Regions from separate parts of the Ruegeria sp. HKCCE4148 genome, predicted to be linked through region 4. Evidence: riboswitches for the same ligand, from Rfam matches in the RefSeq annotation. Region 4 holds a riboswitch; each other region holds the start of a gene.
What was found. Region 4 has a riboswitch for cobalamin ahead of I9187_RS17500 (DUF4198 domain-containing protein). Riboswitches for the same ligand answer to the same signal wherever they lie in the genome.
Positions count from the first base shown of each region.

Region 1: it holds a riboswitch for cobalamin, as region 4 does, so the genes downstream of both, I9187_RS02445 (hypothetical protein) here and I9187_RS17500 (DUF4198 domain-containing protein) in region 4, are expected to answer to the same signal.
Region 2: it holds a riboswitch for cobalamin, as region 4 does, so the genes downstream of both, I9187_RS08010 (DUF1636 domain-containing protein) here and I9187_RS17500 (DUF4198 domain-containing protein) in region 4, are expected to answer to the same signal.
Region 3: it holds a riboswitch for cobalamin, as region 4 does, so the genes downstream of both, I9187_RS04630 (DUF1636 domain-containing protein) here and I9187_RS17500 (DUF4198 domain-containing protein) in region 4, are expected to answer to the same signal.

Region 1 covers NZ_JAEDOS010000001.1:481,672-489,465, forward strand. The annotation lists gene recR (recombination mediator RecR) at 1-298, opposite strand, end outside; gene I9187_RS02425 (YbaB/EbfC family nucleoid-associated protein) at 360-713, opposite strand; gene I9187_RS02430 (TauD/TfdA family dioxygenase) at 801-1,670, opposite strand; gene I9187_RS02435 (DNA polymerase III subunit gamma/tau) at 1,758-3,554, opposite strand; gene I9187_RS02440 (protein-tyrosine phosphatase family protein) at 3,694-4,194, shown strand; gene I9187_RS02445 (hypothetical protein) at 4,197-4,604, opposite strand; cobalamin riboswitch at 4,695-4,917, opposite strand; gene I9187_RS02450 (hypothetical protein) at 5,050-5,907, shown strand; gene rsgA (ribosome small subunit-dependent GTPase A) at 5,944-6,972, opposite strand; RNA gene ffs (signal recognition particle sRNA small type) at 7,131-7,229, opposite strand; gene I9187_RS02465 (bifunctional 2',3'-cyclic-nucleotide 2'-phosphodiesterase/3'-nucleotidase) at 7,269-7,794, opposite strand, start outside.
Region 2 covers NZ_JAEDOS010000002.1:593,366-601,159, reverse strand. The annotation lists gene I9187_RS08025 (iron ABC transporter permease) at 1-411, opposite strand, end outside; gene I9187_RS08020 (ABC transporter substrate-binding protein) at 413-1,363, opposite strand; gene I9187_RS08015 (ABC transporter ATP-binding protein) at 1,376-2,152, opposite strand; gene I9187_RS08010 (DUF1636 domain-containing protein) at 2,149-2,505, opposite strand; cobalamin riboswitch at 2,744-2,942, opposite strand; gene I9187_RS08005 (D-lyxose/D-mannose family sugar isomerase) at 3,042-3,707, opposite strand; gene I9187_RS08000 (carbohydrate kinase) at 3,723-4,649, opposite strand; gene I9187_RS21895 (ROK family protein) at 4,689-5,669, opposite strand; partial or broken gene I9187_RS21890 (GH1 family beta-glucosidase) at 5,715-7,016, opposite strand; gene I9187_RS07990 (substrate-binding domain-containing protein) at 7,023-7,794, opposite strand, start outside.
Region 3 covers NZ_JAEDOS010000001.1:942,224-950,017, reverse strand. The annotation lists gene I9187_RS04640 (SLC13 family permease) at 278-2,134, shown strand; gene I9187_RS04635 (NAD(P)-dependent oxidoreductase) at 2,215-3,171, opposite strand; cobalamin riboswitch at 3,318-3,535, shown strand; gene I9187_RS04630 (DUF1636 domain-containing protein) at 3,629-4,003, shown strand; gene cobW (cobalamin biosynthesis protein CobW) at 4,005-5,060, shown strand; gene cobN (cobaltochelatase subunit CobN) at 5,064-7,794, shown strand, end outside.
Region 4 covers NZ_JAEDOS010000008.1:5,846-13,639, forward strand. The annotation lists gene I9187_RS17480 (ABC transporter ATP-binding protein) at 1-580, opposite strand, end outside; gene cbiQ (cobalt ECF transporter T component CbiQ) at 577-1,359, opposite strand; gene I9187_RS17490 (cobalt ABC transporter permease) at 1,359-1,940, opposite strand; gene cbiM (cobalt transporter CbiM) at 1,937-2,548, opposite strand; gene I9187_RS17500 (DUF4198 domain-containing protein) at 2,554-3,339, opposite strand; cobalamin riboswitch at 3,468-3,671, opposite strand; gene I9187_RS17505 (substrate-binding domain-containing protein) at 3,932-5,092, shown strand; gene I9187_RS17510 (extracellular solute-binding protein) at 5,089-6,444, shown strand; gene I9187_RS17515 (sugar ABC transporter permease) at 6,502-7,734, shown strand; gene I9187_RS17520 (carbohydrate ABC transporter permease) at 7,734-7,794, shown strand, end outside.

The sequences.
Region 1 (7,794 bases), on a different contig from region 4:
ACACGCCAGCGCGTTCCATCGCCCAGAGGTCGGCCACGTCTACGACGACGCACAGCTCTCCGGTTGCGCGGTCCTCGCTGTTGCAGATGTCACAGATATCGGTGGTGCCCACATTGCCGCAATTCAGGCATTCCCGAGCGGTGATTGCGACCTGCTGCATCGCGTCTGAAAGGGGCGTCAGCAGCAGGGCGCGTTTTCGAATCAGGTGCAACACCGCGCGGCGGGCCGAGCGGGGGCCAAGGCCGGGCAGTTTGGCCATCAGGTCGATCAGATTGTCGATGTCGCTGTTCGAACTCACGGTCTGTCCTGCGTATCGCCGGAGGGAAGCTCCGGCGAATCCAATTGTGAAATGATGAAAATCAGAACGGCAGCTTGATGTCTGCGGGCAGGCCCATGCTTTCGGTCAGCTTGGCCATTTCAGCCTGAGAGCGCTCGGCAGCTTTGGTCTGCGCGTCCTTGATGGCAGCCAAAATCAGGTCTTCGACCACTTCCTTGTCGTCACCGTTGAATATCGACGGGTCGATGTCCAGACCTTTGAGCTCGCCTTTGGCGGTCGCCGTCGCCTTGACCAGACCAGCCCCGGATTCACCGACAACCATCATGTTGTTCAGCTCTTCCTGCATTTCGGTCATCTTTGTTTGCAAGTCCTGCGCGGATTTCATCATCTTGGCCATGTCGCCCAGACCGCCAAGCCCGCCGAGTCCTTTCAGCATAGGTATTCTCCTGTGTCTCTGTTTGGTCTCTAGATACGGCCCGTCGAAGCGCGGCACAAGGGTTGTCCCGCCGGTCGGAGAGGTCTTTCAAACCACGCGGACGTCGTGCAAGCCGTCTGTCTCGGTAACCGAGCAGCAGATCGATTTCAGGGTTCTTGGATGGTCGTAGTCCCAGGGACGACCGCGATGCATTGTTGCGCGCTCGTCCCAGATCAATACATCGCCGACGGACCAATGGTGCGAATAGACGTATTCGGGCTGCGTGCAAAACGCGATGGCTTCGTCCAGTAGGGACTGACTTTGTTCATGCCCCATGCCTTCGATGGCAAAGGCGTGCGAGGCGATGAACAGGGCTTCTTCTCCGGTTACCGGGTTCGGCCAAATCGCGCGCCATGGGCGATCTGGCCATCGCGTCATTTTTGGCAGCGCAGCGAGGTCGGCTGAAATTTTTGAACGGGAATGCGACAACCGGTGCCAGATGATGGCGTCCCTAAGAACGGATTTCAGACGATCTGGCATATGCGCCCAAGCGGCGCGGGTCGATGCGATCTCGGTTTCGCCGCCGGATGGCGGGACGACTTTTGCCGTCAGAATATTGATCAGCGCCGGCGTCGGCAGGAACGTGCTGTCTGTGTGCCACAACATGTTGGCCTGCAAATCCAACAGACGCAGATCGTCTTTCGCACGCAGCCCATCCTTGGTTTTGTTTGTCAGTTCGGGAAGCTGAAACTCAACATCGCGACCCGCTGCCATGGCTTCACGGTTTTCCAATGGCCCAAAAAGTTCGGCAAGGCGAATGTGGTCCGCATCAGATATCGATTGGGCCGGAAACAAAAGCACAGAGCGGGTTTCGAATGCGCGCCGGATTTCCGGAAAGTAACGCTGTTTGGTAACGTCGCGCAAATCTAGGTCGTGAACGACCAATCCGAAACGTGGGTGCAGTGGTGATGTTCGCATGAAATCCCTCCCTGGCATCATGGAAGGGTGTACCTGTTTGAAGGGTCGATCTGCTTCGTTTGCGACACGGGATCGAGCGCTTTCGGGTCAGTCTTCTTCGAACGGGTCCCACTCATCTTCAACTTCAGGAAGCGCTTCGGTCTCGACCTGGGCGGCGCGTTGTTCCGGCGTCTCGATCTTTGTGATCTTTGCCTTGGGGAATTGCGCCAGCACCGCCTGAACCAGAGGATGCTTTTCAGCTTCGGCCTTCAAGGCCAGCTCGGCCTCATCTCGCACTTCGGCAATTGTCGGCGTATCCCCGTTCGAGACGATCGAGACAGCCCACCGGTTTCCGGTCCAGCGTTGCAGGGCAGAGCCCAGCCGGGGCGCAAGGTCTGTCGGTGCATTCGTGGCTGGGGTGAACTCGATCCGACCGGGCTGATAAGACACAAGTCGCACGCCGTTTTCCACTTCAACCAGAAGCTTCACGTCGCGGTTGGCGCGGATCAGTTCGACCACGTGCTCAAAGGTCGGGTACCGGGCCAGGGCCGTCTGAGCATCCTGTGCCAATGCGGCAACCGGCGCGCCGCTTGAACCACGTGGGGCCGAGGCGTATGTGGATGCGGGGGTGGCGCTGGCCTGCGCGGGTGTTGCACCCTGCCGAGACATCAAGGTGCCGCCGCTAGGTCCACCTGCCGGAGGCGGCGGGGCGTCCTGCAGCCGTTTGACCAGTTCTTCAGGGCTGGGCAGATCAGCAACATGGGTCAGGCGGATAACGGCCATCTCAGCGGCCATCATGGCATTGGGCGCGGCCGAGACTTCTTCGAGCGCTTTCAGCAACATCTGCCACATCCGGGTCAGAACGCGCATCGGCAGGGCCTCTGCCATGTGTTGGCCACGGCTCCGTTCGTCCGGAGAAACGGTTGGGTCTTCGGCGGCGTCTGGCGTGATCTTCACGACGGACACCCAATGTGTGATCTCAGCCAGATCGCGCAAGACAGCCAATGGGTCAGCACCTTCTGCGTATTGGCCGCTGAGTTCTGTCAGTGCGCCTGCGGCGTCGCCCCGCAGGATCATGTCCATGAGGTCCAGAACGCGGCCACGGTCCGCAAGGCCCAGCATTGCGCGAACCTGTTCGGCAGTGGTTTCACCCGCCCCGTGCGATATCGCCTGGTCCAGCAGCGAGGTTGCATCCCTTGCAGACCCTTCCGCGGAGCGCGTGATCAGCGCCAGCGCATCTTCTGCGATCTCAGCGCCTTCCGCTGACGCGATCTTTTGCAGAAGGCCGATCATATCCTCGGGTTCGATCCGGCGCAGGTCAAAGCGCTGGCAGCGGGACAGAACTGTGACCGGCACCTTGCGGATTTCAGTGGTTGCAAAGATGAACTTCACATGCTCGGGCGGTTCCTCAAGCGTCTTGAGCAGCGCGTTGAAAGCGCTGGTCGAAAGCATGTGGACCTCATCGATGATGTATATCTTGTAACGCGCGCTGGCGGCGCGATAGCGGACACTGTCGATAATCTCGCGAATATCGTTCACGCCAGTTCGGCTGGCGGCGTCCATCTCCATCACATCGACGTGGCGGCCTTCCATGATCGCCACGCAGTGTTCGCATTGGCCGCAAGGTTCGGTCGTCGGGCCGCCATTACCGTCGGGCCCGATACAGTTCATACCCTTGGCGATGATCCGTGCGGTGGTGGTTTTTCCGGTGCCGCGAATGCCGGTCATGATGAAAGCCTGCGCAATCCGGTCCGCTTCGAACGCGTTTTTCAGGGTGCGCACCATGGCATCCTGACCCACCAGATCGGCAAAGGTTTCCGGGCGATATTTGCGGGCGAGAACCTGATAGGCGGGGCTGGGCGTGTCGGTCATGTTTTCTCGGTCGGATTCGGTGCTTCGGCTCAGCGTAGTGGTCGCTGCCTTCCGCGTCCACTGCGAGGCGCGATGATTTTTGATTTAGATTCTGACCGGATTCGCACTAAGCTGGTCCAACAAAATTTATGGTGCATTTTCGTTAAGAGTTCTTGGTGGAGGACACTGGTTTATGTCGCAACTGGTTATCTATGCCCTGCAAGTCGCGGGGGGTACACTTGCCCTGACATCGATGCCCGGACGGGGCGGGGATTATGAAAGGGATCTGGATACGATTGCCGCATGGAAGCCGGGGCTGGTTGTTTCAATGACAACGGACGTCGAGATGCTCCAAAACGGGGCGCAGGAATTCGGCAGCGATATCCAAAGCCGCGCCAGCCGGTGGGTGCATCTGCCGATCGAAGACTTTGGCGCCCCTACGCCTGCAGTTGAAGAGGCGTGGCCCTCGATCAGCGCGGCCGCCCGGCATGCTTTGACGGGTGGAGGGCGGGTACTGGTGCATTGTCGGGGCGGCTGCGGCAGGTCGGGAATGGTTGTTCTGCGGCTGATGGTCGAATGCGGCGAACAGCCAGACAAAGCCCTGGAGCGTTTGCGGGCGCTGCGTCCTTGTGCCGTGGAAACAGACGCCCAATTGGCCTGGGCAGCACAGAATTTTCAGGCTCAAGTCGTATAGTCTTAGGCCGAAATCTGTTCAGGCGCGTGCACGGGTTTGCGAGGCCGCAGCTTTGCAACCTCGATCATCGCGCAGGGTGGGTCTGTAATGATGCCGGATGGCAAGGCGCTGAACGTGTTTCCAAAGATCAGATCGGCGTAAGCGTTCAGGTCCTGCGGCTCTGCTTCAGGCTGTGTATCGCAAAAGATGCGAATTCTGTCTGATTGCGCTCGGAAAGTTGCGTGGCATCCTTGCGTGCAATGTGACAATTCACTGCCACCTTCAAACTCGAACCCGTCGCTTGTGGCGGCTGTGGCCTGCTTCATCGCCTCGGAAATTGAGCGTGCCAGCCGCGCCAGGGCAGGGCAGGTTTTGCCCGTCCGCTGACACACCGTTGCACTGTATTCATGCGTCTTCGTCTTCCAGATCATCCTGCGCCCTCCGCGCGTGGTGGGCAGGAGAGTTGGGTCAGGTGGGACGGCAACGTGCTGTCAGGACCTGCCCGGACACCCCGCCCGAGTTTCGGTTTCAGTTCCGATGGCAGGTCTCCTGACTTGCGGGTCATGGCTTTGCCGACCTTCCCAGCCCTAGGGGCCAGTGGTGTTTTGGCATCGCTCACCGCTTACAGTTGCGGGGGCAGTCGCGGATTTGGTTTGCGCCCGGATGACCAGACTGAACCGCACCGTGTTCCCTTTTCATCCCGACCCCTTGTGGGGGACAGGAACCATCACACAATCGCTAGCGTCTGATCCGGTTCCGAGTCAAGCTGATCTTTTACCCCGACGTGTGGTCATGCTGGATGGGGGGAACGTTCCTCTTTAGTGTTTAAAATATTGAAGCCAAGCAATTCAGTTTTTCAGTGCAGGGTCAGGGATCATGTTGGACGCAGAGCAGACGGTGTTGGCTGAAGATTTCCTTTTCCCATCCGGGTCCACGACCCTTGCAGCACGGTTGTACCGACCGCTGTCAGAGCCTGAAACCGTGGTTGTGCTGAATAGTGCAACGGGTGTGCCGCGCGACTATTATCGCCACTTCGCACAGTGGCTAGCGGCCGAGCGGGGTATGGCGTGTCTGACCTATGACTACCGGGATTTCGGGCATTCTCTGACCGGCCGTATGAAGGATGCGCGTGCAACAATGGCGGATTGGGCTTTGATCGACATGCCAGCGGCGCGGGCGGAAATGCGCAGGCGTTATCCTGATGCGCAGCAATGGACCATTGGTCATTCCGTTGGTGCGATGCTGGGGCCTGTTCAGCCCGACATCGACCAAATCGATCGGATGATTTGCGTGTGTTCGGGGCTCGTAACCCTCAGTGATCACCCATGGCCTTACCGTGGATTGGCCGGTGTTTTCTGGTATGGACACGCACCGGTACTGGTCAAAGCACTTGGCTATCTGCCGGGAAATGCGATCGGGTTTGGTGCGGACTTGCCGGGCTCGGTCTACTGGCAATGGCGCGAATGGTGCACGGCTCCTTTGAATTATGTACCTGAAATCGGACAAAACCTTCCTGAGGCGCGTTGGGACGGCTCCGGTAGACCCGTGGATTTGTTCACTTTCGAGGACGACCAGATGGTCCCGCCCGAAGCTGTCTGGCGGCTTGCCGACCTTTATGGCGCCGAGGCTAAGCGGCACCTGCTTAGGTCTGATGACTTCGGATTGTCAGAGATTGGCCATATCGGAGCTTTTGCTCGGCGTAATGCGGCAGTTTGGCCGAGCCTGATCGCGTGATCAGGCTCGACTTTTGAATTACCGAGTATTTTTCGCTTAACGCCCTTTATGCAGTTTTCGATCCTTCATGACACCCCGCACCATCTTACCGAACGCTTTGTCCCGTGCCCGGGATTGGGCGACGGTTTCCGAGTTGCGCTGATCTTCGCGCCGAAGCTTTCGCCATCGATCCAAGCGGGCAGGGTCAAGCACGCCTTGTTTGATCGCCCGCTGTACAGCACAGCCTGGTTCGGATTCGTGCTGACAATCTGAAAAACGGCAGTTCAGGCCAAGTACGGCGAGGTCCGAGAACACCTCGTCGATACCGTCCTGAGCTTCAAGCAGACGCAATGCGCGCATTCCAGGCGTATCAATCAGCCAGCCGCCGTTGCGCATCCGGTGTAACGCGCGCGCCGTGGTTGTGTGCCGACCGCGAGCGTCGTTCTCGCGAATACCTGACGTCGCCAAATCCTGATCGGTCAAGCCGTTGGACAATGTCGTCTTGCCAACGCCTGACGACCCAACCAGTGCTCCGGTCTGGCCTTTGGGGCACCAGGATAAGACCTTTTCCAATTCCGTTAGGTCTAGCGCGTTGATCGCCAGAACTGTCAGAAACGGGTCCAGAGCCTGCACCTGTTCCGAGAAACGATTGGGGTCATCCGATTGGTCAGCCTTTGTCAGGACAACAACCGGGTAACATCCTGCCTGATGTGCAAGTGCCAGATAACGCTCTAGCCGGGGCAGGTTGAAATCAGCGTTGCACGAACTGACGATGAACAGCACATCGACATTGGCAGCGATCAGTTGCGTCGCAGCGCCTGTACCGGCGGCGCGCCGGTGCAACAGGCTGCGCCGGTCGAGTAGATGTTGCACGCGATTGTCGTCGTCCGTGAGAACCCAGTCTCCGACGGCATAGCTGCCGGTCGATTGATCAAGGGTCAGCAATGGAGATTCGCCCTGCGGATTCAGCCCGATCAGGCGGTCCCTATGAACGGAAGCGATGCGAAAAGGCGTGCACGAAGGATGAGCCGCGTGTTGCGCGGCAAAGTGAGAGGACCATCCAAGGTCCGAAAGTGAAGAATTCATTGGTCTGCCTGTTGTCAGAAACAGCAATCCCAACGGATGGCGATCGCGCATCCCCGGGTCATGTGTTCAGGCAGTCAGCAAGTAGTGTGAGATCAGAACCGCGCTGCCCGAAGGGTTTTTGTTACAATCATAAAGCCCTCCTGTGGCTAAGGTTCATGAAGTGAGAGGTTGGACATCGACCCAAGCGGGGCTCGTTGTGGCTGCTTCCTTCCGGACCTGACCAGGTTGGCGAGGCGCTCGCCCGCGCCAACCTCTCGAGTCTGGATATAGGGAAGGTGTGGGCAAAAGACAACCCGTCAGAATGTCAGGCGAATACGTTCGAACCCATTGGAATCTGATTCCAGCAGTCTGGCTTTGAACGGGCGCAATTCGTTAATGTGTTTTAACGCACCCGGACCGGTTCGAAGCACGGATTGTGTACCTGTTTGGGGTGCCAGCACAAAAGGATAAGGTTGCTGCGCGATTGGATCAGGCGGAAGGCGATCGGACAGGTAATCCCGCACCAAATCCTTGATGTCCAGCGACGGCAGATTGATGCGTTGGGCCGTGGAAGCGGCGGGGAAATGCCCACCACCGCTGACGCGGTAATTGTTGCTGGCCAGCACTAATCTCTGTTCAGGAAGAACCGGCTGGCCTGCGTATTTCAGGTCGCGAATCCGTCTGTTAGCAGGATCGATCATGCGCCCCTCGGCGTTGAAGCGCGCTGGTTGCGACGGATCAATTTTATAGGTCAGGCCAAAGATGACGTCGAAATTGTACCCGGCGCGTTTGGGGTTGATCAGATCCGTTTCGACATCACAGGCAAGCTGGTTGAACATGCTT
Region 2 (7,794 bases), on a different contig from region 4:
AACAATGCCAGAGGCTATTAGCCCCCCGCAAAACGCCGCCAAAGGCAGGGTCCAGACCCCCAGCACATCGCCAGTGACCGTTATGACAAGAACGGCCCCAGCCGCCGCCCCCGAGGACAGGCCAAAAAGGAACGGATCGGCCAGATCGTTGCGCGTGGTTGTTTGCAAAACCACGCCAACTACGCCCAGCCCTGCGCCGATCACAGCGGCGAACAAGGCTCGGGGGAGGCGAAGGTCGAAAACGATCCGATGCACCGGGGACATTTCACCTTCTGTCAGGCCGGTCCCCAAGCCAATGGCGGTAAAGACCTCGGCCATTGGGATCGAGGTTGTGCCATAGATCGTAGACAGCAGCAAAAGGGCGGTCAGAATGACCGCCCCCAGCAAGATCGATCGGCCCAAATGGACCATGTCAGTTGGTCTCCGGATGCATCGCATTGGCCATCTTTTCAATGGCTTCAATATTTGCCGGTCCGGGTGTCAATTCCTCGTAACGCAGGCCGATCCAGCGCGCGTTCTTGACTGCATCGGTTTGTGACATGACAGGATGATCTTTCAGAAACTGGAAGGTATCTTCTGCACCATTTCCTGTTTGATAGTCCAGTAGCACCAGGAATTCCGGGTTTGCGGCTGCCACGGTTTCCCAAGAGGTGCGACCCCAGCTGGTATCCATGTCATGTGTGACGTTTACACCCCCCGCAGCGGCAATCATGGCGTCCGGGATGGCGAATTTACCTGCGGTAAAAGGCGCATCTGCCGGCCCGTCCAGCAGGAAAACACGAGGTTTATCCAGATCGGCGGTTTTTGCCTCAAGGGCATCCAACTGGACTTTCCAGCCCAAGACAAGGTCTTCCGCCTTAGCCTCGACACCCATCACCTGGCCCAAACGCAGGACGTCGTCAAACAGCAGATCCATGCTGGCTTCGGGGCGGTCTTTGTTCAGGTGCACGCAGCTTTCGGTCAAGACCATGGTCTTGATGCCAAAGGGTTCCAGCGTGTCTGGGGTCACTTCGCCACCTGGCTGCATTCCGTAATACCAACCAGCGAAAAACATATCGGGTTCGACAGAGACAAGGTTTTCAACTGTAGGATATTTCGGAGCCAACTCGGGGATGTCGCCGCGCTGTGCATCAAAATCCGGGCTGGTCTTGTACCAGCCTGTGATGCCGGTCAGGCCGACGATCTTGTCTTGCAGACCCAAAGCAAACGCCATGTCAGTCATGTTCATGTCGTGAACAACGAGCCGTTCTGGCGTTGTTTCAAAAACCAGTGGCTCGCCGCAATTGTCCACTGTAATGGCATCCGCGGCTGCGCCGCTTGCCAGGCCAGTGAACACAGCCACAGGCCAGAGTTTCTGCATCATTGTAAGCTCCTGTTATGATGACAGTTTACGTTTTCGAATATCCAGAGCAGGGATCATGCGGCCCTCATGCTGGAAACACAGATAATCCACTCCAAACGTGTCGCGGACACGATCCGTTGTCAGAACATCGTTGACAGGGCCAAACCCTGTCAGACGTGTTGATTTCATTAACGCCACATGAGTGGCAAATTCCGGGATCATGACCAGATCGTGGACGATCATGACAACCGTCACGCCCAATTCAGCGACCAAAGACAACATGTGCCCCTTGGCATCCGGGTCTAGGTGATTGGTCGGCTCGTCCAGAAACAACAGAGACGGGTTTTGAGCCAGCGCACGTGCGATATGCGCCCGTTGCCTCTCACCCCCCGATAGCTGACCCATAGGTTTGCGGGAAAGGTGCATTAAACCCGTTGTTTCCAAAACCCGGTCAAGATCTTCCCTGTGCTCAGACGCGGACTTGTCAGCCTTGATCGGAATTTGGCCAAGTGCAACATAGTCGTGCAATCGCAACCGACTATCCGGCATTTCCTGTTGGCCAACCACAGCGATCGTCCGCGCGCGTTCATGGGCCGACAAGGTGCGCAGGCTTTGACCTTTTATCTGCACATCACCCAGCGCAATACGTTCGATTCCGCAAAGCAGCTTGAGCAGCGTAGTCTTCCCAGCCCCATTCGGTCCCGCAATCGCCAGAATTGATCCTTCTTCCAAGCCAAAGGACACATCCTGAAGCAGCACATCACCGTTCAAGGCATAATATTCTAGGTTTTCGACAGCCAGGAAACTCATGACGACCTCTGCGATGGCAAGGCAGGCATGCGCGACAAGGTTTTGGTGAACAGTGTTAGCGGGCGGTCAGTTGCGTTTGTCCAACCATCGGAACTGAGCTGATATTGCCCGGCGAATTCCACCACTGCATCCAGATCCTGTTCCGAAACGATGTCACCAAACAAATACTGCGCCTTGCCCGGTGCCTGAAAACCGACGGTGGTTGGCCGGTCGCAGCCCGCCATGCACGCGACCTCCCGGATTGCAAACCCTTCGGGCAGTTTTCGCGCCAATGCGCCACTCACTTGATCGGTGGACATCGCGCCTGTGCATGTCGTGCATACAAGTAGGAAATGATCTGCAGTTTTCGTCATTGTGCGCACCGGTTACCGCTGATCAAACTACAATACAATGTTATAACATTACTATTTTGAGAATCGCGATCTTTTCGCGAGGCCACAGCACAATAGGTATTGGGGTTGAGGATAAAGCTATCAGTCACCTGTTGCATTGTCCGCTCTGCTTGAAACCAAGCGCGGACAGAAGGTGCCAAAAATGGAAACACGCGAAAACCGTGCCATCAAAGCCTCCTTCCAGGACGCCCCGCCCCGGGTTGGTTAAACATCGGATGGCAGGTCTCCTGACTTGCGGGTCAAAGCTTGGCCCACCTTCCCAACCCTTTCGGGGTCAGTGGCGCAGTGGCGTCGCTCTCCGCTTACAGTTGCGGGGGCAGTCACGGACTTGGCGCAATACAGCGCCGCACCGTATTCCCATTTTCATCCCTTTCGGAACCATCCAACTCAGCTAGGCTGGCGGTGCTGGACTTGTCAAGAAGGAGAAGCAGTCGAGCCGATCCAAAACATCTGGGCGCGGCTCACATTCACGTTGGCCGGTTCTAGCCTGGTTGATATCAATAGTCGGAAACCAACAAGAAGTCCGGCGCAGCGTCTTCTTCGATCTGTGAAAACCGAGGGATGGAATCTTCGAAGACATTATCCGTACGGTCATCATTCACAGTCGAAACCTCTCCAATAAGGCAATCGCCGTGTTCTGCCCAGAATGCGTGCCAGACACCCGGCATAAGGGTCACGCTTTGCCCCGGTTTCAGCCGCAAATGCTCACCTGGTTGCAACGTAACAGGGCAGGCATCGCTGGGTACCGTCACTGGCGTGTTCCGGTCGATGCCCCCGTCAGGGTCAGATGCGTAAATCTCCAGCACCAGATCACCCCCGCCGCGATTGATGATGTCCTCGGCCTTTACGATGTGACGATGCATCGGAGACAGTTGTTTATCTTTCGAGATCAGCAATTTTTCCGCATACAACATCCCGCGACCTGATTTCAGATCATTCACCTCACCATTGCGCAGAGTGAAGAGGAACAGGCCGAGTTCGTCAAACCGACCCTGAGCGTAATCGGTGATGTCCCAGCCCAGCCCCCGACTGCGGATCGTTTCAGCTACAGGACTTCGCATCTGATCGGGCGACCAATCGGCAAAAGGTGGTAACACGGCTCCAAAGGATTGTATGAAAGCCTGCGCTTCGGACTTGATGCGGTTAATTTCGGATCGTTTCATTGGTTTTTCCAAGAATTAAAGCTCATGCGCCCAGGGCGGCTCGGCCCCGGCACGGGATACGGTTACAGCGGCGACTTCGGCTCCCAGTTCCATGGCCGCGCGCAACGCTTCTGGGGTCAGGTTTCGCACGCCTTGTTTGGTCAGTTTCTCAGCACGGCTGAGTGCGGTGAGCACACCAGCATTGAACGTATCGCCGGCACCGATCGTGTCTACGACCTGCACCTGTTTCACCGGCACCGAAACCTTTGATCCATCTGCCAGATACCCATGTGCGCCATCACCGCCCCGGGTCACTATCAGGGCCGTTGGCCCGGCCTGCAACAACAACGCGGCTTTCGCCGACTCGGGCTCGGTACCGGGAATGATCCAGTCCAGATCCTCGTCGGAAACTTTGACGATATCGGATTGCGCGATCATGTGGTTCAGGCGTGTTCGAAACCGGGCCTGATCCTCGATGAAGCCCGGACGGATGTTCGGATCCAGCATCACCGCACGTTCGCCACCATGACGCTTCAACAATGACGCGTAGGCATCCGCGCAGGGCTCACACGCCACACTAATACCCCCTAGATACAAAGCAGAGACTGCTGGAAGCTGATCTGGCATATCTTCCGGCGTCAACATACGCCCAGCCGTGTTTTCATCGACAAAGCTGTAGGTTGCGTGCCCATCTTGAAGTTGAACAAAGGCAAGTGTGCTGGGGCGATCCGAGACGATCACATGCGATGTATCAACGTGACTGGCGTTTAATGCGGTGATCAACTGCTGGCCGAACATGTCCGTTGAAATGCCCGTCAGCATCCCCACAGATACGCCTAGACGCCCCATGGCGACTGCTGTATTCAGGATCGCCCCGCCGGTATGCGGAACAAAGCCGTGCGCACCGAAAACTGTCGGCTCGGCGATCATATCAATCAGGGCTTCCCCGCAACACAAGATCATTCGACAGTCCTTTCCTGGAGTTCTTGTGGGGCACGTCGCTTAACGCTTGAGGGCGTTCTTGCAAAAGTTGTTTGCACCAATGATGCCAAATTCGGCTTGTTCTGAGACGTACAGGTTCAATGACTTTCGCAACTCACTAAAACGTCCACCGCCGTTGAACGCATCCTTAAAGTCCTGATCAAAGAGCCAACGGTTTTTCTCGGCGACGCCGCCCACAAGAAATACCCCACCGGCAGGCATCAGAGTAACTGCCATGTCGCCCATAAGTGCGCCCAGATGCGTGGTGAACATCTGCGCTGTTTTGACTGCGATGGGGTCCGAGGCATCGCGGGCTTCGGCCAAAATCTCTTTGGCAGAGCGCAATGAAGGCTGTGCGTTTCCAGCCGCCAATCCAACGGCTTGATACAGGATGGGCAAGCCCGTTCCGCTGAGGAACATTTCCGCTTCCAGAGCCAGGCTGTTCCCGAAAAAGCATTCAGGTGCAATTCGGCGGGCTGCTTCAAAGATCTCTACCTCGTCGCGGTGACGCGGATACAGTCCCACGTGGCCGCCTTCGCCGGAAACCGTGTGATAATGCCCTTCAGAAAACAACAAAGCTCCGACACCAAGCCCAGTGCCGGGGCCAACCACCAAACGCGTGCCCACAGGCGGTTTCGCCTGACCTTGCAAAACCGAAACTTCGTTCTGTTTGACGTCAGCAACTGACCAAGCTGCCGCTGTGAAGTCATTAATAACAAAAGTATGCTCCGCCCCGGTCGCCTGCGCCAGTTCAACCTCGGACAAGTCCAGATTAGCGTTTGTAAGACGGATGACTCCGTTTCTTACAGGACCAGCCCCAGCAGCAACGACCGCCTGAGGATTTGTGCCAACCTCATCTCGCAGAGAGTGAAATGCGTTCAGCAGATCGTCCAATGTGCCCGTAGGGTGCTTGCGCAGGTCCGTTAGCTCGCCATTTGTCACAACGCCAAGACGGGTGTTTGTTCCGCCAATGTCTGCAACCAAATTCCAGTGTTCATGCACAGAACCAGATGGTTGCGCTAACGGAAGAGAGACGTTCTGCCCCTCTGAAAGGGCGGATTTCAGCGCCGCGAACGACGCTTTGGGCGTTCTTTCCAGAGTTTCAAAATCCACGTCCACCAGTCCAAACCTTTTCTCGTACCCGAAGGCCCATTCGTAATTGTCCAGCAGAGACCAGACAAAATAGCCTTTAACCGGAACACCTTGTGCCAAAGCGTCCAGCACGGCTGCAAGGTGTGTATCAAGATATTCGATACGGTCCTCATCCCGCACGCGCTCTGCGCTCGCCATTCCGTTTTCGGTGATATAGATTGGTAGCCCGCCCGTATAGTCCTTCTGTGCTCGAATAAGAAATCGGGTCAGGGCGGAAGGGTCAATTTCCCACCCCATCTGCGTTTTTGGCAGTGGTCCGGGAACATCGGTCAAACTGGGCCACGCGGTATCGCTCGGGGCAATCAACTTTCGGGTGTAGTAGTTCAACCCGCACCAATCGACCTGAGTCCCAATCGTTTCAAAATCGTCCTGCCAACCAGATGGCAAGTGTGGCTCAAGCCCATCCAACACCAGTTTGGGGTACTGTTTCTTGAAGACGCCACCAAGAAAGAACCGATTGTAAATCGCATCATACCGGTCCGCAGCAAGCCGCGCCTCGACGCTGTCATCGGCCGGGTCTGCCCATTCGAGGTTGAACACCGCGCCCAGATTGCTCATCCCAAGACTACGCATGGCCTGAATGGCGCGACCATGCGCCAGCAAAACGTGATGCATCGCGCGGGCCGTTGCGCGGATGTCGCGCAGGCCCGGGGCGTGATGACCTTCGAAATGGCTTAGCCAGCTGACACACCATGGCTCGTTGATCGGTGCGGCACTGTACATCCTGTCCCCGATGCGGCCCATGATGACCTCGGTGAAGTCTGCAAACCATCCTGCAATGTCGCGATTGCGCCACCCCCCCTGGTCCGCCAGGGCCGAGGGCAGCTCCCAATGATACAAGGTTACGCAGGGCCGTATTCCGCGTTCCAGCAACGCGTCGGCAAGTCGATCATAGTAATCCAAACCGGCCTGATTTACCTGCCCGCGACCTTCCGGCATCACCCGCGCCCAACTGGTTGAGAACCGATAGCAGTCAAACCCCGCCTCGCGCACCAGATCGAAATCCTGTTCGAACCGGTTCAAATGATCACAGGCGAGATCGCCATTTTCTCCACGAACCACGTTTCCAGGTGAGGCCGCAAACGTATCCCAGTGTGTTTGCCCGGCACCACCCTGTGCATGCCCTTCGATCTGATAAGCTGAGGTTGCGACCCCGAAAAGGAAGTCTTTTGGGAAGTCAGAGCGAGTGTATTTCATTCTTTGTTACGTCCTGTTGGGCACAGGGCCAGTTGAGCGTCCGACAACCAGTTCAGCCTCCAGCAATTTGGATTTGGCCGCATCATCGGGGAACTTGATCCGTTCAATTAACATCTCTGCCGCCATTTCCCCGGCGTGACGGACGGATGATCGGGTTGCAGTGAAAATAGGAACGTCTTGACCGTTCTTCAGATAAGACAAGTCGTCGTCATGCGCTATGACCGAAACATCGCGCCCCATCTTCAAGCCCGCTTCATCCAAGGCACGCCTTACTCCTATGGCGGAAATCATCGAGGACGCCAATATGGCGGTTGGCGGATTCTCAAGCTGCAACATACCTCGCGATTCGTGATGGCCATACACTTCCGTCATCTCTGCGCTGCGCATCAGTTCGGGATCGGCGGCAAGGCCAGCTTGCTTGAGCGCTTCCAGATACCCGGCGCGTCGGCGCTGTGCGAAATCCATATCTTCCAGGCCATTGATCAAGGCGATCCGGCGATGACCCAAATCAATCAAAAACCGCGTCGCCCGTAGAAACGAGCTTTTGTTGTTCACGTCGATCCAGTCGTAAGGCGTATCTACGCCAGTCGAACGCCCATGCACGATGAACGGCACGCCCATGCGTTTCAGAACAGCGATCCGAGGCTCATTTACTTTCGGCCCCTGCAGGACAACGCCATCGACCGCACCCCGCTGAAAAAGACTGCGATAGGCTTCTTCGATCGAAGTGTCGTCGGCGTTGGTAAACATCAAGTCGTAGCCATATTCCGCATATTTC
Region 3 (7,794 bases), on a different contig from region 4:
GGCTTTATAGAGAGCATTCCGGGCCATCCAGCCTGAAGCCGTTCGACCCTATAGCACATGTCAGAAGCTGAGATATCGGGTCTGGTAGCGTGTTGCCGCGCATTCGAAGAAGACAGTCATCGCCACCAAACACACCCAACCCAGTGCGAAGTATTATGTCCCTCATTCGGTCTAAAACGAAATTTCATGACAACGCGAACGGAATGGACTAAGGACTAATGCAAGAGAAGCCAAAATATCTGGACGAATTGTGGAATACATAGCATTTACCTTCGAGATGGGGGTCGTTTGCGCCCTTCTCGCTTTCACTGTTTTCCTGTTTGTGTCCGAGATCGTCAGAATTGATCTTTCCGCAATATTGGTTTTGGTTCTTGTCGGCTTGCTAAGCTACGCGCCCGGCCTTGAGAATCTGGCGGATGTGCCGCGTCTGTTTGATGGATTCGCGTCAAACGCAGTTATCTCGATCATTGCGGTCATGATTGTTGGCGCTGGACTGGACAAAACTGGCATCATGAACAAGGTTGCGGCTGCTATTTTGAAATATGGCGGCAAGTCGGAAAACCGGGTTCTGCCGATCATATCCGGAACCGTTGGCGTCATTTCGTCTTTCATGCAGAACGTGGGCGCGGCCGCATTGTTTCTGCCGGTTGTCAGCCGGATATCCTCGCGATCTGGAATACCTCTGTCGCGCCTGCTTATGCCGATGGGGTTCTGTGCGATTCTGGGCGGCACGATGACGATGGTGGGGTCTTCACCGCTGATCTTGCTTAATGATCTGATCCAGACAGCAAATGACGGATTGCCGGACTCTCAGAAAATGCAACCGTTCGGATTGTTCTCGGTAACGCCGATCGGTGCGGTATTGATCCTGACCGGCATCGGGTATTTTCTGTTGCTGGGGCGCTGGGTTCTTCCCGAAGCGGAAGGGGAAGACAACACTGGCACCGGTCAGGGCACACAGGAGTATTTGCAGAGGGTCTACGGGCTAAAGGCAGATGTATTCGAAGTTGTTGTGCCCGCGGAAAGCCCGCTGGTGGGAAAAATTCTTGCCGATATCAACCACGAGAGCCACCTGTACATCATTTCAACTTTCTATCGCGGTAAAACCTCGATGGTTCAGGTTCTGACCGCAGAAATCGCGGCCCCTTGTCGGCTGGCTATTGTCGGACGACGTTCTGAGGTTCAGGAATTTGCCACGAAATACGGTTTGACCGTTCTTCCTGATCTGGACATTTTTGTTGAAGAGTTCGCCCCCACCAATGCCGGCGTGGCCGAAGTGGTTATCACCCCGGACAGCAAACTGATCGGGAAATGCCCGCGTGAGCTTTTGTTCCGCAAGACTTATGGCATGTCGCTGCTTGCCATTCACCGAGGGGAAGAAACGCTCAGCCACGTTGAGACTGAAGATCACGAATCCACTCAGATAGGGCTTGAAAAGTTCCATGCCGGGGACATGCTTGTTGCGCATACCCGTTGGGACAACCTTATGCGGATCACGCGCGATCCCGATTTCGTTGTGGTGACAACCGATTTTCCACAGGATGAACTGAGGCCGCAGAAGGTCGGGTGGGCCCTTGCCTTTTTTGCCATTTCATTGTCCCTAATCCTGTTCACGGACGTGCGCCTTTCGCTGTGTCTTCTGACCGGGGCAGCCGGAATGATGTTGACCCGCGTGCTTAGCGTGGATGAGGCCTATCGTGCCGTTGGATGGAACACCGTCTTCCTGCTCGCCTGCCTCATACCTTTGGGACAGGCCGTGCAGAACACCGGCACAGCTGCATGGATCGCACAGCAAATCATGGTCATTCTTGACGGCTGGCCACTTTGGTCGCTTCAAGCAGGCATTGCCGTTCTGGCAACAGCGTTTTCATTGGTCATGTCGAACGTTGGCGCCACCGTTCTGCTCGTACCACTGGCCGTATCAATTGCCGTGGCTGCAGGAGGCAACCCAGCAGTCTTTGCACTCACAGTCGCCATATCAACCTCGAACAGCTTCATCATCCCGACCCATCAGGTCAACGCACTGATCATGGGTCCGGCCGGATACAAGGTCATGGATTTCGTACGCTCGGGCGGCATTATGACTGCTTTGTTCCTGATCGTTTCGTTGGTGATGATCAACGTCCTGTACTAGCGTAGCAATCGGGGCCGGATTTATGGGCTGACCAACCCCGACTGCCAATGACACCTCACTGGAAAGCCCAGGCTGGACCTTTACGCCGGACCTCGCCCTTGCGGAACAACCTCGTACCCTGGCTCTTCCGGTTCATCATCTTCCATCTCCGGCGGGAAACCGGGGGCTGTGATGTCCAGGCCTGTCGCCTCTTCCAGTCGTTTGATGATATTCGGCGACAGCTCGCGATCCCCATACCGGGCAATGCCATCTTCAAAAATCTTGATCATGACCGGGTTCATTTCCAGAGGCACCCCGGCGCGGTCAGCGACCTCTTGAAACAGACCAATGTCCTTTTTCACCAAGTCCATAGTGAAAGAAATATCGCGCGATCCGTTCAGGATGACCTGACTTTCCGTTTCATGCACAAAGGACGTACCGGACGAGATTTTTATCGCCTCGTATGTTGTGTTCAGATCCATCCCGGCAGCCTTTGCCGTGACCAGCGCTTCGGCGCAGGTGATCAGGTTGGCCGTGGCCAGATAGTTGGTCATCACCTTCAAAACCGAGGCAGAGCCCAATTCACCAGTGTGCAAAACACGCCGCCCCATGGTGGTCAGAAACGGCAGAATTCGCTCAAAAGTCGCACGATCACATCCCGCGAAGATCGAGATATTGCCGGTGGCCGCCCGGTGGCACCCGCCCGAAACCGGGCAGTCCACTGCCGCGCCTCCGCGTTCGATCACCTCGGCCCCCAAACGCTTGACTTCGGCCTCATCGGTTGTCGACATCTCCATCCAGATTTTGCCGGGGCCCACTTCGGGCAGCATCTCTTGCATGACCGCATCTGATGCCGCAGGCGATGGCAAGCAGGTGATGACGGCATCGCAATCGCGCATCAACTGTGCCGGACCTTCGGCTGCCTTTGCGCCAAGGGCGACGAACTCGCCCACCAGATCCGCGTTCAGATCATGCACTATCAGATCAATCCCGTTTCGCAGCAAGGAACCCGAAAGCTTGCCGCCAACGTTTCCCAACCCGATGAATCCTACTTTCATATGTCGCCTCTCCCTGCTGGCTTGTACCCGTCATGCGATCACGGATTTATCTGACCATTCATGCCGCCCAACGACAACCACAGGTCGCTTTTCACACCCACACCCTGATGTTACGCGCAACGCGCTTGACAAGCGGGCCAGCGGTGCCGCATGACCCATTCGTTGGTGTCGGCAAGAGCCGATGAAAAGGGAATGCGTCAACGGATCTTCCGCCAAACGCAGCCGCCCCCGCGACCGTGACCGGAGAGGGTGCCCAATGCCACTGGCCAAGGCCGGGAAGGCGGGACATCCGACAGAGGACCCTGACGTACCGGGCCTCTGACATCCGCAAGCCGGGAGACCTGCCAGCACCCGAAGTTGAAACCGGGCGGGGTGTTCCGGTATCGGGTCCATGTTGCAACACGTGGCCCGCTTGAAACCCCGTCCCCCGCGAAGAGGATTTGGGGGGATGAGAGACATGACTGAGACCACACCGGTCGAACTGCTGGTCTGCACGACCTGCCGCCGCGGGCTGCCCATCGAAGACGATGCGCAACGCCCCGGCACTTTGCTGCACCAGGCATTGGAACAAGCCGAACTGCCTGAAGGCATCACCCTGAAACCTGTCGAATGCCTTTCGAACTGCGATCAGGGCTGTTCTATCGTGCTGCGTGGTGGTCCCGATCGCTGGACCTTCGTTTACGAGAACCTGAACGAATTAGACCATGTCGATGTAATCGTCGACGGCGCAACCAAGTATCTGGCCACCGAAGATGGCCTGGTGAAATGGCGCGAGCGCCCTGAACATTTCCGCAAAAACTGCGCCTCGCGCATTCCCCCGATTGGAGCCTGACATGTCGAATCTCGAAAAACTTCCCGTCACCGTGATCACCGGCTTTCTGGGCTCGGGAAAAACAACGCTGGTCAAACACCTGATGCAGAACCCTCAGGGCAAACGTCTGGCCGTCGTCGTCAACGAGTTTGGCGATGTGGGCGTGGATGGCGATATCCTGAAATCCTGCGCCATCCCGGATTGCCCTGCGGAAAACATCATGGAGTTGGCAAACGGTTGCATCTGCTGCACCGTCGCGGATGACTTCATCCCGACCATCGAGGCGCTGATGGCGCTGGAACCGCGCCCCGAGCATATCCTGATCGAAACCTCTGGCCTCGCCCTGCCAAAACCGTTGTTGAAGGCGTTCGACTGGCCGGATATCCGCTCAAAGATCACTGTCGATGGCGTGATCGCTCTGGCCGATGCCGAGGCCGTCGCCGCCGGTCGCTTTGCCCCGAATGTCGAAGCTGTCGATGCCCAGCGCCTCGCCGACGACTCGATCGATCACGAAACGCCGCTGTCCGAAGTGTTCGAAGATCAGATCTCGTGCGCCGACATTATCCTTCTGACCAAGCCTGATCTTGCAGGGCCCGAAGGTGTGGCCAAGGCCAAAGAAGTGATCGCCGCCGAAGCCCCTCGCCACCTGCCTGTTGTCGAAGTCGCCGAGGGCGTTGTGGATGTCCGCGTTGTACTGGGTCTGGAAGCCGCAGCCGAGGACGACATGGATGCGCGTCCGTCGCACCACGACGGTCACCACGATCACGAGCATGACGATTTCGAAAGCACCATCGTCGAGTTGCCGGAACAAACCGATCCAGCTGATCTGGTCGCCAAGATCGAACGTCTGGCGACCGAGCTGAACATCCTGCGGGTCAAAGGTTATGCGGCAGTACAGGGCAAACCCATGCGCCTGCTGGTTCAGGCTGTGGGCGCACGCGTCCGTCACCAATATGACCGCCCATGGGGACCAGAGGAAGAGCGCCGTTCGCGTCTGGTTGTTATCGCCGAGCATGACGACATCAAAGAGGCCGAAATCCACGCGATCCTCGCGGGCGTCACCGAGGCTGCCGAGTAAACCATGCACGTCGTCTTCCGCGAAAGCCACGGGCTCGAGGAAACCGAGACCCCAACCGATCTGGGCCAAAGCCCGGCGGATCTGGTTGTTTTGTCCTTCTCGGACAGCGACCTCGGCGCTTTCGCGGCGGGCTGGCATCGTGGCGGCGGAACCGAGGGGCGAATGCCGACGCTTCGATTGGCCAATTTGACCGCGCTCAAACACCCTCTGTCCGTCGACACCTATGTCGAGCAGACGTTGGACGGCGCCAAGGGCATTCTGATCCGCCTGATTGGCGGCGTGCCTTACTGGTCCTACGGCTTGCAACAGGTTCTGGCGCTGGCGCATGCTAAGGGCATCGCGCTTGCCGTTCTGCCCGCGGACGGGCGAGAGGATACGCGGCTGGATGACTACTCTACCCTGCCCGTTTCAACGCTGCGCCGTTTGGCCCATCTGTGTGACACCGGTGGTGAGGTCGCAGCGCAAGCCGCATTGGCCCAGATGGCCTTGGCAGCAGGGCTTTATGCCGGGCCGGTGATGGGCGCAAAGACCCTGCCTGAATGCGGCGCATGGTGCCCGGATCGCGGTGTAATCCCAACGGATACCGCGTTCGAAGGCGACGCAAAACGTATCGTCGTCACGTTTTACCGCGCATATCTGACGTCGGCCGACACTGCCCCAGTCGCAGCTCTGATCCGCAGTTTGCGTGCGCGCGGATTTGCGGCAGTGGGCCTGTTCGCACCTTCGCTCAAAGCGCCAACTGCTGCCGATTGGTTGCGCGAGACGCTTGGGGCGTTGACCCCCGCTGCCATCATCAACGCAACGTCCTTTTCGGGCAAAGGCGCGTCGGGCACGTCTCCGCTGGATGCCGCCAATGTGCCGGTGTTTCAGGTCGCTCTGGCCACCTCGCGCCGCAAAGCCTGGGCTGAGGCGGAACGCGGTCTCTCGCCTGCCGACCTTGCCATGCATGTTGTCTTGCCTGAGGTAGACGGACGAATTTCGGCGGGCATCGCCTCGTTCAAAGAACCGGGCAAACGCGATCCTCATCTGGAATACTCCCGCTTTGCCCATCGGGCCGAGGCCGAACGGATCGAAGCCATTATCGACCGGGTATCAGGCTGGCTGCGCCTGAACGACAAACCAAAGACGGATCAGATCCCGGCGCTTGTGCTGTCGACCTACCCCGGGAAAGACTGGCAGATGGCCCATGCGGTGGGTCTGGACGCGCTGGCATCCGCCGAGGCGATGCTGTCCGATCTCCAGAACGAAGGTTATGACACCGCGCCAGCAGAACCGATTGCCGAGACTCTTTTGGACGCTCGGATTTCATGGCCGCTGGACGAGTACTTGCAAGCGCTGACCTATCTGCCCGAGCAATTGCGAACCGACCTTCGAACGGTTTGGGGCAAATGCGAAGACGATCCGGCCTTTGCAGATGGCGCGTTTCACTTTACAGCTCTACGCCGGGGCCAAGCTCTGGTCGCGCTGCAACCCGAACGCGGAACACCGGAACTGCGCGATGACGATTATCACGACCTTTCGCGCACGCCCCGTCACAGCTATGTCGCCTTTTATTTGTGGCTGCGCAAAGGTCTTGGTGCGGACGCGCTGATCCATATTGGTGCGCATGGCACATTGGAATGGTTGCCCGGGAAGTCCGTTGCACTGTCTGCTGATTGCTGGCCCGAAGCGCTGATCCGCGACCTGCCAGTGATCTACCCCTTTATCGTCAATGACCCCGGCGAAGCCGCGCAGGCCAAGCGTCGGATCGGGGCCGTCACGCTGGGCCATATCCCACCGCCGATGAAGGAAAGCGGGACGCCGGACCGGATGGTGCGGTTGGAGTCGCTGCTGGATGAGTTCTCGAACGCAGACGGGTTAGACCCCAAGCGCCGCGACCGTTTGCAAGAAGATATTCGGGACGAAGCGCAGGCCATCGGGCTGGAAAACGATCTTGGGCTCGATCAAGCCACCTGCACAGCCGAGGCGATCACCCGGATCGACCGTTTTGTCTGTGACATCAAGGAAAGCCAATTCGGCGACGGGCTACATATCTTTGGCCGCGTGCCCGAAGTGACAGGCAATTTCGACCCAACGGCTTCGGCCCATGCCGAACGAAGTGCTCTGATCGACGCGCTCGGGGGCAAAAGGATCGAGGCTGGCCCATCCGGCTCTCCCTATCGTGGGCGGTCGGACGTGCTGCCGACAGGGCGGAACCTTTATACAACCGACCCACGCTCGGTCCCAACCCGCGCAGCATATGCGCAGGGCGTCAAACTGGCTGAAGAGCTTGTGCGCCGTCATCTGCAAGAAGAAGGCGATTACCCCAAAGGGCTGATTGTTGACCTGTGGGGCTCAGCCACCATGCGTACTGCGGGCGAAGAATTCGCCATGGCGCTGCATCTTCTGGGTGTAAAGCCTGTTTGGGACAAAGGTTCAGAGCGTGTATCTGGCATCGAGGTGCTTCCGATCACGGATCTCAGTCGCCCGCGACTGGACGTGACGTTGCGCGTGTCGGGCCTGTTCCGTGATGTGTTCCCGACCCTTTCGGCGCTGTACGGTCAGGCCGTTCGTGCGCTGTCTGCGCGCGACGAAGCGCCGGACTGGAACCCCTATGCAGGCTTGGCCCCTACGGCCCGCGTCTACGGCCCGGCGCCCGGCAGTTATGGCGTCAACATGACCCAATTGTCCGAAGTCTACACCGACGAAGCGCGCGTCCAGGCGGGCGAGGCTTGGCTGGAAGCCAGTTCTTTCG
Region 4 (7,794 bases):
CATGGCTGACCAGTAAAATGGCCTGTGGCAAACCCTGTAGTATCTCCAGCAGGCGGGCTTCGTTCTGGATATCGAGCGCATTTGTTGGTTCGTCCAATAACAGTGCCCGGGGTTCCATCGCCAATACGGTGGCAAGGGTCACAAGACGCTTTTCGCCCCCCGACAATTTATGTGTTATGCGATCACGCAAGTGCATCAAGTCTAGATCAGAGAGAACTCTGTCGACGATGGCGAGAGCATCGTCCTTGTTGCGCCCTAGATTGAGAGGCCCAAACGCGATGTCTTCTGCCACAGTGGGGCAAAACAGCTGATCGTCAGGGTCTTGAAACACCAGTCCGATCTCGCGGCGAACCTCGTGAAAATCGGCCTCGGTGCGCCGATCTTTTCCAAGGGCGATCACACTACCCGAGGTTGGCTTTTGCAAACCAAGCGCAATTCCAAACAGGGTGGATTTCCCTGCTCCGTTAGGTCCTGCAATCGACAGGCGTTGCCCTGGTTCAAGCGTAAGCGAGGCGCCGTCCAGTACGGGTGCTTGACCGGGATAGGCGAAATGAATGTCTTCCAGCTTGAGGATCGTCATGCGAAATCCAGACAAAGAAGCCCAATGCACACTATGCATAGAGTCGCCGCAAACACGTAGTCGCGCAGGGTCAGGTTAAATTCCTGCAGCAAGAGAAGCCGTCCAGAGAACCCTCGGCATTTCATCGCTGCTAAGATTCGCTCGGACCGTTCGATGGCGCGGACCAACATCATGCCAACCAGATAGCCAAAGCTGCGATACGTGTGCCAATTAGTGCCCGGTCGAAACCCACGGACCTTCATCGCCGCGCGCAGGCGCATATATTCCTCGCGTAAAACTTCGATGTAGCGAATGGTAAACATCAGAAGGTGGACGAGTGCTTCGGGACAGCGCAGTTTATGCAACGCGTGGCCAAGCGTAACCGGTTCCATCGTTCCAACCAGAACCATCAGGGACAATATGACGGCGTTAGCTGTCAGCGCAATCTCAGTGGCTTTCCAAAGGCCTTGCCAACTGGCCGGAAACCCAAACAAGTTGAACATCGCATCCCCGGGCGTGGTAAATGGCAAAAGTACCAACATGAAGATGATAAAGCTGTCCATCATCGCCATACGTTTGAGCGTTCGGCGAATGGGCAGGCGAGACATCAGCAGCACTCCGATAGAAACAGCCAATGCCGCAATCAGCCCTGGAATGGTGCTGAGCGAGACCGTGACAATGGAAAAAACACTCGCCACCACGATCCGCATCCGAGGATCCAAGCCTTGGATCACCCAAAAGGATGCACCCGTACCAGTCTCGGCCAATGTCTTGGCCTGGGGTTCCAGGGCGTGGGCCATCAGGAGGTCATCTTCTTGCGTGCGGCGATGTAAAAGCCGATTCCGAACAAACCAATGATGTAACCGATGCCACCCAGGATCGTTTGCAGATCATTGTGTTCACGATAGGAGGCAATCTCGCGTCGCAGCGGGCGGGTTTCGTCTCGGACCGCCTGAGCAATTGCGGCGCGTTCTTCGTTCGTCAATGATGCAACAGTCACCTGCGTCCCACCTTCCTTAGGGGCAATCATTGCGGCAGTTTCGACCACGTCAGCTTCAACACCCATTATCGCCGCGACATCGGCAGCAGGCATGGTGACTTCTGCCACATGCCCCGCGCCCAAGTCTGCTTTGAACGTGTGTTCTACCGGGTTGGTCGGGGTGTAAAGGAAGAAACCATCTGTATCGGTCAGTGTTCGTCCCAACTCAGCACCATCGGGCCCGTACACGATGACTTTTTGGTTTTGCGCCATATCGCCGTTTGAAAAGCCCAATTCGCCTTCGATTGCATCGCCTGCAGGAAAGACCCCTGCGATAACTTTGTGGGCCAGCGCAGGAAGCGGCATCAGTGACAACGCAAAAACAACGAGCAGTTGCCTCATGCCGATGCGCCTTTATAAAAGAGTTCTGGTTTAACCTGACGAGCCAGTAAAATGGCGAACCCGGTCAGAACCGCTTCGACGGCCATGACAGGGACGTGAGCAAATAACACAAGCTTCGCAGCCGGCAGGAATTCGTCGCCCGACAGCGCCAGCGATACTGCGACAAAAGCCGTCGTAGCTGCGATTGAGAAAGCGCCGCCTATGCCGCCCCAAACTGCTCCTTGAACAGGCGTGCCCTTGGCGATCAGACGACCGAAGATTATCCATGTAAGCACCGCCGGAAGGGCGATGTTGACTGTGTTGATCCCAAGCACTGTCAGTCCTCCAAAGCCGAAGAACACAGCCTGAAGCAGCAAGCCAACAAAAAGCGCCGGAAAGGCCGCCCAGCCGAGCAAAAGCCCGGCCAGACCGTTCAGGATCAAATGCACAGAGGACGGGCCGATCGGAACATGGATCAGTGAGGCGACAAAAAAGCTGGCTGACAACACCCCGGCAGTGGGAATGCGATCCAGGTCCAGCGATTTCAGCCCCATGGCGATCCCGCCTGCTGCCGCGATTGCGCCGCCAATCACAACAGGGTTCGAAAGGGCTCCGTCCACAATATGCATATGGGTTACTCCAGATCCCAGGCGCGGATCCAGATCACAGCGTCCTGACTTAGTTCTTTGCCTTCATGTTCAGTCTTCGGGCCCGAACCCAACGCTGCGAAACCCCAGTAGCCTGCTTTTGGCACGCCAAAGGTGAAATAGCCGTTTTCGTCCGAAATTGCGACCAGTGCGCCGCCTGGCAGTGGGGAAGCAGTTGCGTTTTTTGCGCCGTTTCCGGCCAAGTCGGGTTCCGCGGCCATGTATTCGATTTCAATCTCTACGCCAGCCACTGGGTTGCCCTCGCTCAATACACGTCCCGTGAAGGTCGAGCCAGCGATGATGTTATAGGGCTTGTTCAGCGGCAGTATTTCGGTAGCCAAACCTTGCGGCTGGTCCCAGTCGGTGGGCAGCTCGTTTCGGTTCAGATATGCCTTGGTGACCTGCTGGATATAGATATCCTCAGATTCCTCGTAATAAGGCGCAGGTACCGTTACCACGACGTAATCGCCAGAACGTTTCACTGGAACCGAGCCCAAAAAGGCCTTGGCCGTGTTCTCGGGGCCTTCGAACGTGGTTTCTTCCAACGTACCCAACAAATCGGTCTTTTCGCCGTTGTGGATCACATAAAATTCTTCTGGCTTTTCCAGGGTCATCACGTGCCCGGCTTCAAACGGATGCCAGAAGACCAACTTGACCGGAACGTCACCAGGACGATCAATCATGGTATCTTCGGTGTATTCCAGCAGGAAATGAGCCTGAGCCATCGCAGGCAATGCAATGGCAGCTGTTGCCGCCAACAAAAAGTGTTTCACAAACAAGTCCTTCTCACGTCGCGCCTTCCCCGGCACGCATTGGTTTTTGACATTGGGGAATGCGAAACCATTTGCTCAAATAGGCAAACAGTTTCGGCGCACACCCCGTCGCCGACGATCAACGCCCATTCCGAGGGCGCATGTTCGGCAGGTCTCCTGACTTGCGGGTCAAAACGCTTGGCTGGCCTTCCCGGGCATATCCCAGTGGCACGATCAGCCGCGCTCGCCGCTTACAGTTGCGGGGGCAGTTGCAGAATTGGCGAAGAAAAAGCCGCACTGCATTCCCTATTGCCTCCGGGTGAGTCCCCGGAACCGAACATGGCGCGTTGATGGCAGAAAAACTTGTACACGGTCAACTCTCGTTTGCGGCATCGCTTAGGGCAATACCGAATTTCAATAAGGTGTTTCTGCCGTGTAGTTGCGGCTCGGTGCATAGAGGTGATCAGTGTCACTGTCTGACAATCAGTGCGGTGACCTCAGATTTGATGCCGAAGCATAAGTATCCCGGCTTGTGAAACCAGAAATTTACAATACGCACAAAAATTGGACTTTTCCATTGCCGAAACCGGTTTCGGAAACGCAAAATGATGGAATGACAGCGAATCTCAACACGCGACAGCGACAAATCCGATCCCGGCGCGCCTCGGCGACTGGACGGGTGAAGCTTGATGAACTGGCCGATCAACTCGGCCTTTCGAAAAGCACGGTGTCGCGGGCATTGAATGGGTATTCCGACATCTCAGAATCAACGCGAAAGCGGGTTGAGGTGACGGCGCGCAAGATGGGGTATCGCCCGCTCAGCCACGCTCAGGCCATCCGAACGGGGCGCGTGCGTGCCATTGCAATGGTCATCAACAGTGAAGAACCGGATCGGCACAATCCGTTTTTCCAAGACTTTCTGGCAGGGGCTTGTGAAGCTGCCAGTGCGTCTGACTGGACGATGACAATTTCGACCGCGAAGTCGAAACAGGACATGCTGAACATGCTGGGCCGTTTGGTTGAAGAACGTAAGGCCGACGGATTTATACTGCCGCGAGCCGAAGTCGATGATGCGCGCGTTGGATACCTGAAGGACTTGCAGGTGCCGTTCATCCTTTATGGGCGGACTGGCTATGGTCAGGTCGGGTTTCAGGACGATACGTCGTGGTTTGATATTTCCGGCGAAACAGCCATGAGCGACGCGGTCGAACGTCTGGCCCGTTTTGGTCACAGCCGTATCGGGTTTGTCGGCAGTGATCCAAAGTTCAACTACAGCCACCTGCGTCGGGATGGCTATGTCGACGGGCTTAGGGACGCAGGATTGCCAGTTGATCCCGAATTGATACGCGAAGGGGCCCGCACCCGCGAAGAAGGGGCCGCTGAAGCGCGCGCTTTATTGCGTCTTCCTGTCCCGCCGACCGCGATTGTATTTGCGACAGACCAAGCGGCACTGGGAAGCTACTCTGTCTGCGCAGAATTTGGCCTTGAGATCGGGCGCGATGTCTCGGTTCTTGGATATGACGGGGTCCCGGAATGCCAATACGCCAGCCCCGGGCTAACGACGTTCAGCGTCGACTCTAAACGGGCAGGTGAACGCCTTGCTACGATGCTGATACGTCAGACCCGAGGAGAAGAACCCGCAACTTTGCGCGAACTCAGTCAGGCGGTGCTGATTGAACGCGACTCTGACGGACCGCCGCTGCTGACCTCGAACGAGTTGGCGAAAAAAATCAAACGATCCATGGAAGACAATCGGGGAGGAAACCGACCATGAAACTTACACCAAAAGCAGCCAAGCTGATGCTCGGCTCTTCGTTGGCAATGGCGCTGACGGCAATGTCGGTACAGGCGGACACGATCCGTTTCTGGACGACCGAAGAGCAGCCCGAGCGTCTGGCGAAACAACAGGAAATGGCCGACCAGTTCAAGGCGCAGACCGGCACGACCGTTGAGGTGATCCCTGTCACAGAAACAGATTTGGGCACCCGCGCGACAGCAGCTTTTGCCGCAGGTGACTTGCCAGATGTGGTCTACCACCCGTTGCAGTACGCCCTGCCGTGGGCCGAAGCTGGCATTCTGGACACCGAAGCTGCGACCGAAGTGATCGAAGAACTGGGCGCTGATACTTTCGCTCCGGGTGCTTTGGGCATGGCTGCGTTCAATGGTGAAACCGCCTCGGTTCCGGTGGATGGCTGGACGCAAATGGTTGTGTACCGGAAGGACCTTTTTGAAGAGGCCGGTCTGGAAGCGCCCGACAGTTTTGCAGATATTCAGGCCGCACTTGAGGCGCTGCACAACCCGCCAGAAATGTATGGCTTTGTCTCGGCCACAAAAGTTGACGAGAACTTCATGAGCCAGGTGCTGGAGCATGTATTCCTGGCAAACGGCGTCAGCCCGGTTGGCCCCGATGGCTTCCAGCCGCTTGATGAGGCCAAGACCACCGAGGTTTTGGATTTCTACAAGGCCATTTCCAAAGCCTCGCCTCCGGGTGAACTTTTCTGGAAGCAATCGCGTGAGCTGTATTTCGACGGTAAAGCCGCGATGATCATCTGGTCGCCTTTCATTCTTGATGAACTGGCCGGTCTGCGGGACAGCGCCCCTCCGACCATCAACGACGACCCGACATCGCGCGATCTGGCCAGCAAGACCGGTATCGTGACCAAATTGTCGGGCCCGTCGAACCCCGATGGCGCGGCCTGGGGCGACGTGCGGTATTTCGGTATCACCAATGATGCGGACACCGACGCGGCCATGGAATTCGTAAGGTTTGCCATGGATGACGGCTATACCCAGACGCTGGCCATTGCGCCTGAGGGTAAGTTCCCCGTGCGCCGTGGTAATGCAGACAATCCGACTGCATTCTCTGAAGCCTGGGCGGAACTGCCTGTCGGTGTCGACCGTAAGGCCCCTCTGGGCGAGTTGTATGAACAGGCGATGATCGATGAGATCGTCGGTGGTCTGGACGTGGCGCAGCGTTGGGGCGTAGCCGAGGGTCAATTGGCGCTGGCGTCGAAAATGATCAACTCTCAGGCCATCAATCGTGTTGTACGTCAGTACATTGATGACGAGATCGACGCAGCCGCAGCGGTTGCAGCCATGAACGAAGAACTGGCGAAGGTTCAGTAATCAAGTGGCATCTGCAGCGGCGTGCGCGCCGCTGCACTTAACCCTTCGAGGTACCCCATGACTTCGGCCACCCCACCGACCGGAACCGGGGCGTTAGCCAAACGCGAGGCGCGTCTGGCCTGGACGCTGCTGGCTCCGACCGTGATCAGCGTATCGCTTGTGGTGATCTTGCCTTTGCTGGCAATCTTCTGGATCAGCTTCAAGCCATTTACCCTGTCCGATCTCCGCCCACCCGCACCGGTTGTGCGTGAAAGCCTGCGCGGATCGGGCGACGATCTGCGGATTGAATACCGTCTGCGCAACTCTAGTCAGGAGATCGCAATCGACGGCGTCACCCTTAGTGACGTTCTGCCCGACGGTGTCGTTGCGGGGGACGTTGCCGCCCCCTGCGTTTTGGACGGGCAGGACCTGTTTTGTGACTTCGGCACTCTGGAAGGGGGCCAGCGTGAGCGTATCCGCATTCCTGTTGCCGTCGACGGCGATCCCGATGCCTTTGAAGACGTGGTCGAAGCGTCAGAACCGCGTTTGACTGGTAGTGGACCGAACGTTCTGACCAACTTTGAATTCAGCCTCGAAAACTATGCTCGCGTCTTTGACGGAGCTGAGTTCTGGGGCGTGCTTTGGGTAACGTTGTTTTACACGGTGTTCGGGACCATTGGCGCCTTGGTTATGGGCCTGTTTGCAGCGCTTTTGCTGAACAAGAGCGTCAAAGGGCAGGGGGTCATCCGGGGCCTTTACTTGTTTCCCTATGTCGCTCCTGTCATTGCGGTGGCCTTTACCTGGGTCACGCTGTTTGATCCGTTTTCGGGTTCAGCCAATGCGCTCTTGATCCAGATGGGTCTGACCAGTGCGCCGATCAACTTTTTCGGCGAACGCCCTCTGGCACTGATCATGGTCACGGTGTTCGAAATCTGGCGCTATTTCCCGCTGTCTTTCCTGTTCATTCTGGCGCGGATGCAATCCATTGATAGCAGCATGTATGAAGCCGCTGATATGGATGGAGCGTCGCCCTTCCAGAAGTTCTGGTTGCTGAGCATCCCGCAATTGTTGGGCATCCTGTCGGTACTGTTCCTTCTGCGCTTTATCTGGACGTTCAACAAGTTCGACGACATTTTCCTGCTGACCGGTGGTAATGCGGGTACCCGCACACTGACTGTGAATGTCTATGAGCAGGCGTTTGCGATCTCAAACATCGGGGCAGGCGCGGCGGTGGCCGTGGTCATCCTGCTGTGCCTGATCGCCTTCAGCTTTGTCTTCTTCCGCTTCATCAGCCGTGAGGAGGGTTTGTGATGCGCAAAGGTTTCATCACTGGCCCGGTTCTGGGCGCACTCTGGTTGGTCATCATTTCAA